One region of the Rhizobium sp. NPDC092011 genome, then DNA from elsewhere that is predicted to be linked to it. Evidence: predicted binding sites of a transcription regulator. Region 1 holds the regulator's gene; the other holds the start of a gene.
The links. Region 1 encodes LexA, which represses DNA repair genes until DNA is damaged. Its sites were predicted from a motif close to TGTTCNNNNTGTGTTCNG; they were not measured.
Positions count from the first base shown of each region.

Region 1 (3,099 bases):
CTCGATGCCTTCCGGCGTTAAAAGCTCCAGATCGGCATTGGCGGCCTTAATCGTCAGGCCGAAGGAATGCTCCGATATTCTGGGCCTGTCGAGAACATCCTCGAAAAAGCTCCGGAATGCAGCCGGTCTGTTCGTCGACATGGCCACCCGCGCAATGCCGGTGACGCCGTTTTCATGGCGTTCGAGCATGGTGCGGTCGGCCGCTAACGGATTGATGCGCTGACAGCAGAACGCCAGAAAATCCGGCGCACGCAAATCTGCAGCAAAAGCGAGGCGAAAACCGGCCGTCGTTTCCGTTCCATCCGGCATCTTCATGGGTCGCGAAAAATCAAGCATCGGCCCCGCCGAGATTGTGGCACCCCGCAGCCGCTCATCATCAGCAACCGCGTCATCCGTGCCGAAGACCACTGCCGAAAAACCATCGTCCCCGACGCGAAACCGATAGGCCTGATCGCGTGCGACAAAGACGTTGCCGTCAGCGATGCTCGCTTCGCATTGCTCCTGCGAGGCCACGCCCAGAGGCTCCAGGTAGGTCTTGTCGGAGAAGAAGACGCAGGCATTCTCGGTGCCGAAAGGATGGCGTGCATCTGGAGCAACCGTGAAGCCGAGTTTGCCGAGGCGTTCGCGCGCCAGAGCAATGTTGACGGTCGGCAGAACGAGATGATCCAGCGGATGCGGCGACGAAGTCATGGCTTCTCCTATTTCCGAACGGAGCAGATTTGCGCCCATCCATCGGCTATTTCAAGACGGCAACGAAAGGCTCGCCAAAAGCGCAGCACACTCGGACAGCGATCTCGTAAACGTGACTGCTGATTCTCCTCCGTAGCCGGCTCACCCTGTCCGATATCGCCCCTACGGGAACCGCGCACAGACAGCTTAGAAAGCCGCGGTTGAAAAGCAGATTCGTTCTATTCTTCCATATTTATCAATGAGCTCGATTGCGCACCGTCCCGCGGGTCTGCCGATGGATCCATTCGAGAATGATAATTCTTTAATTGATCGAGCGCGACTTTACCGAAATTTAAGTACTTGCGGAACACATATGGAACATATAGTGTCCGTTCTGGATTTGTTTCACGACTATTTCTTGATTCTGGGGTTCCAAAACGATGTTGACGCGCAAGCAGCAGGAACTGCTTCTCTTCATTCACGAACGCATGAAAGAGTCTGGCGTTCCGCCATCTTTCGACGAGATGAAGGATGCATTGGATCTGGCATCCAAATCCGGCATCCATCGTCTGATTACCGCGTTGGAAGAACGCGGTTTCATCCGCAGGTTGCCAAATAGAGCCAGAGCTCTCGAAGTCATCAAGCTGCCGGATGCCTATAATCCCAGCCTGCAGCAGCGCCGCGGCTTCTCGCCGAGCGTTATTGAAGGCAGCCTTGGTAAACCTCAGCCGGTCGCTCCGCCTCCGCCGCCGAAAGTGGCGAATGACGATCACAGCAGTTCGGTGTCTGTACCTGTAATGGGTCGTATCGCAGCTGGCGTGCCGATCTCGGCTATCCAGAACAACACCCACGATATTACCGTTCCCGCCGACATGCTTGGCGCAGGTGACCACTATGCCTTGGAAGTCCGAGGCGATTCGATGATCGATGCCGGAATATTCGATGGCGACACCGTCATCATCCGCAATTCGACAACCGCCAACCCGGGCGACATCGTGGTTGCTCTCGTCGACGACGAAGAGGCAACTTTGAAGCGCTTCCGCCGGAAGGGTGCCTCCATTGCCCTTGAGGCGGCTAACCCGGCCTATGAGACGCGCATCTTCGGCCCGGATCGCGTCAAGGTACAGGGCAAGCTCGTCGGGCTTATTCGCCGCTATCACTAACCGGTGACTTCGGCTCGATTGGCGCACCGAATGTACCTGTGCGCCAATCATAGGTTCGATGCCGCGTCCAGGGGCGCTGTGGATTTTCGAACGCAGTAGACACGATCGGCTTATCGCCACTCAGATCCATCTCCACCGATCCGGTTCGCCGCAGTGTGGCGCCGGTATAGAGCAAAGCACCCGAACGACACCGGTCGAGACGCAGGCGTATAGGCGTCACGACGATATTCGCCGTGTCGCAGGCCGGCGGCAAATAGGCAGCGTTTTCGATGGTCACCAATATGGTGCCATTCTCAAGCATCGCCACGCACCACGCACCTTTCTGGCACGCGAAACTTCCCTGCATCGTCCGATCGAGAGCCTCCTCCATTGCATTGCGAACCGCTTTCTGTTCGTCGGCATTCAGCCGGCGGCGGCGTTCCTTCTTGGTGACCTGAGGAAGCCGGCTATCGGCCGGAAGAACGGTCGGTGGCTGGTGGTCGGCCGCAACCATCGCTTTCTGCCATTGCTCGAAAATGAAAGCCTGCGGCCTTTCCCGATTTGTTGCCAGTATGTCGTCCTGCCTTAGCGCGACCAAAACGCCATCCTCGGAGATCATCAAATCAGGCTTGGGTACGCCGGAACCAAGTGCTGCTACCCCGACCGTGAGGAGCAACAGCAGAAAGCCAAGATGGCGCAGCTTGGTTCGCAACACACTCATGGCCAGAAAGCCGGCGATGAAAGTCGGCATCAACCAAGCCGGTTGCCGCCCGAAGGTAATATCGCCACCCCAACCAGCGACCGTCTTCGCGACAAGAATGACGATCTCCAGTCCCTCTCCGGTGACTTTCCAGAGCGGCCCATCGAGGCCGAAAGGCATCAGCAGCATCGCGGCCATGCCAAACGGCATGACGATGAAAGAGACGATCGGCATCGCGGCAAGATTTGCGGCCAGCCCGTATGTCGCCAAACGGTGAAAATGCTCTATGGAAAAAATGGCGGTTGACGCACCACCGATGAAGGATGTCGACACTATGCCGCCGAAGAAGCGCGAAACGAACAGCACCGGGCTCAGCAATCTCGACCTTGAAATTATGTTTTCGCGATGCTGCCGCCGTTTCCAGAGCGTATAACCGGACACCAGCGCCAGTGTCGCGGCGTAGGACATCTGGAAACTTGGCCCGAGCACTTGCGACGGCGATAGAACAAGGATGACGATCGCCGAGAGTGCCACGTTTCGAAGGCTGATCGATGGCCGGTCGAAGAGAACTGCGACCAGCATGATCGC
Region 1 is NZ_JBIVSO010000002.1:1,238,368-1,241,466, forward strand. Features, by position in the region: gene ACIQJ2_RS14390 (VOC family protein) at 1-690, opposite strand, end outside; gene lexA (transcriptional repressor LexA) at 1,110-1,832, shown strand; gene ACIQJ2_RS14400 (ComEC/Rec2 family competence protein) at 1,813-3,099, opposite strand, start outside.

Region 2 (3,099 bases), on a different contig from region 1:
GCACGAGCATCGAGCGCGCTTCGGCCAACCTCAATCTTTCTCAACGCGGTCTGTCGTTCAACGTGCCGGGCGAGCAGGTCGACGCGATGGACGTCCGCGCCGTTCGCGCCGCAGGTGCCAAGGCCGTCGAACATGCCCGCATGGGGAAGGGGCCGTTCATTCTCGAAATGCTGACCTACCGCTATCGCGGGCATTCGATGTCGGATCCGGCCAAGTACCGTTCCCGCGAGGAAGTGGAAAAGGTCAAAACCGACAACGACCCGATCACTCGCTCGCGCAATCGCATCCTCGAGGATGGTCATGCCACCGAGAGCGACATCAAGCTCATCGAGCAGGAAATCAAGGAGATTGTTGCGGAGGCGGTCGATTTCGCCAAGGCCAATCCGGCGCCGGCTTCGTCGGAGCTTTATACCGACGTCTATGCCTAGGAATGCTCAGCCGTCCAGCCGGACTGGATGAGTATCCGGTGATAATGTCCTCCCGGGGCCCTTCAGGTCGTCGAGCCGGTTGGCTTTCCAAGAATGCAGGCTCTTTCATGCATGTATTCGCGGCGTGAAAGAGCTGGCAATGACGCATGCGGTTCGCTCCAAAATCCCGGGAATGCAAGGCCCGCGGGCGATCTCGTCCCTCAGACGCCGAGGTCGAGCTGAGGCTGGAATTGATTGTCAGCGACCTCCTCGTTGGTCAAAGAGGAAAGCGTGACACCGAGCAGACGAACGGGTCGCTTGAATGGGTAGACGGTTGCGAGAAGCGAGGATGCCGCCTCGAGAACCTCGTCCACGCCAGCGACGGGAAGAGAGCCTGTCCGGCTACGGGTCGCTTGGGTGAAGTCCGAATATTTGATCTTCACGGTCACCGTCTTGCCGCTAATGCCGCCAGTCTCGCAATAACGCCAGACCTTTTGCACGAGCGGCTGCAGCTCTGCCGTCGCCAGTGCGAGATCGCTTATATCTTCGACAAAGGTATCTTCCGCGCCAATGGATTTTCTTAGGCGGTTGGCTTTGACCTGGCGTTCGTCGATGCCGCGGGCAATCCCATAGAAATACGGGCCTGACTTGCCGAAATGTTCCTGCAGGAAGGCGAGGGATTTCGACTTCAGATCGAACCCCGTCTCGATACCGTATTTGCGCATGCGCTCGGCGGTTGCCGGCCCGACACCGTGGAATTTCTTGACGGGAAGCGTTTCGACGAAGGCCGGGCCGTTTTTCGGCGTTATCACCGCCTGGCCGTTCGGCTTGTTGAGATCGCTCGCCATCTTTGCGAGGAATTTATTGTATGAGATGCCTGCCGACGCATTGAGCCCCGTGACCTGTTTGATTTTCCTCCGGATTTCCAGCGCGATCTCGGTGGCAATCTGCATGCCCTTTAGGTTCTCGGTGACGTCGAGATAGGCCTCATCGAGCGAAAGGGGCTCGATAAGCGGGGTGTATTCCGCAAAAATCTCGCGGATTTGCTGCGATACAGCCCTGTAGACCTCAAAACGTGGAGGCACGAAGATCAGGTCCGGGCATTTCCGTTTCGCGGTGACCGATGGCATGGCCGAGTGGACGCCGAAGGCGCGGGCTTCATAGCTTGCCGCCGCCACCACGCCGCGCGCTGCCGACCCACCGACCGCAAGCGGCTTGCCGCGGAGCTCGGGATTGTCCCGCTGCTCGACCGAAGCATAAAACGCATCCATATCGACATGGATGATTTTTCGAACAGGGCTTGAGCTCATATCGTGCATGGTGGTCTCGGTATTCACGCTGCAAATTCGGCGAATCTCATTCGATCCAGTGGCGAAACAAATGAAGAACATACCATCCTGTGGGGAGATATCAAACCGCTGGCGTGGCTTGATCGTCACAGGTGCCGCCTTGTGATGCGTCCGAAGCTTCTTATCTCTTATTGGTCCCCCACATGGAGCCTCGATATGGGCAATTTCGTAGCCGATCCAATTTCTGATCCTTTTATGGAAATCCTCCCGCCGGAGCGCGATGACAAAACCCGGCCGAACGCCAAGGCGTGCCTGTGCTGTCGAAAGATGCGCTCACCGACGAGGATGGACGACGATGGCTGCGGCATATGCGATGAATGTCTGGCTTCGTGACGGAAGCTGCAGGGAAACTACTGCCCGGTGCGCTTGCGGAATTCGAGAAGGCTCTAGGCAAGCTACCTGATGGCTATGTGGAAGGACGGTATGAGGGGCGTGCTTGGGGCGTGACGGTCAACCGATCCGCTGATCGCAGACGGATCTGGCTATACGGCGAGGAACTCGGTGCAACAAACATAGTGAGCTTCAATCTCTACATGCTCGCAACAGCGCCGCCGATCCTCAAGCCATGCGAAATGTCCTCATCGAAGGTTGTCGAGTTTGTCCTGGGGTTCGATCCCCATCGATAGATCAGCCCAAATCTACTTGCGGACCAAGCTGAAGGTGAAGTGACTGCCGCGATGATAGTCGATGGCATAAATGACCGGGATGCCGGCATCGTTGAAGCAGGTTTCAGTGATGAGAAGGGCGGGTCCGAAGTCTTTGAGATCGTGGCGCTCGGCCACGCTCTGGGGCAGCATGACCGCGCTGACGGAGGCGGACGACATCCGCGGGCGGTGCCTGTACTGCTCAAGCAGCGACAGCAGGGATCCGCTCCAGTCAACATCGTAAAGCCGCGTGGGGACGATGCTGCGCGGGACATAATCCAGGCAATACATGATCGGATTGTCATTCTCGAGGCGTAGCCGCTCGAGCCGAATGACGGTTTCCTTGTCTTCGAGCTGCAAATGCTTGGCAATGGTCGCGTCAGGCACCTCTTCCGAAATCGAGAGCACTTTGTTTACGGTCGTATAGCCATAGGCATGCGTCATGTCGGTGACGCTTTCGAAGACGGTGATCGGGCGATCGACGTGTACGGCTGAAATCGCGGAGACGAAGCGGCCGCGCCCATGCTCTACATAGATATCGCCTTCCTGCTCGAGCAGTTTCAGCGCCTCGCGCAAGGCCGGTCGGGACACGTTGAAGCGCTGCGTCAGCTGGGCTTCGGTCGGCAATTTCTCGCCGGGCCGTAATCCTTCGGTTTGAATGAGGTCGGCGATACGGTCGCGAAGCTGGATCACGATGGT
Region 2 is NZ_JBIVSO010000001.1:1,209,823-1,212,921, forward strand. Features, by position in the region: gene pdhA (pyruvate dehydrogenase (acetyl-transferring) E1 component subunit alpha) at 1-428, shown strand, start outside; gene dinB (DNA polymerase IV) at 629-1,726, opposite strand; gene ACIQJ2_RS05575 (hypothetical protein) at 2,074-2,382, shown strand; gene ACIQJ2_RS05580 (GntR family transcriptional regulator) at 2,395-3,099, opposite strand, start outside.
Region 2: a site for LexA is predicted at 1,780-1,797, ahead of dinB (DNA polymerase IV). Genes of this name have one in related genera too.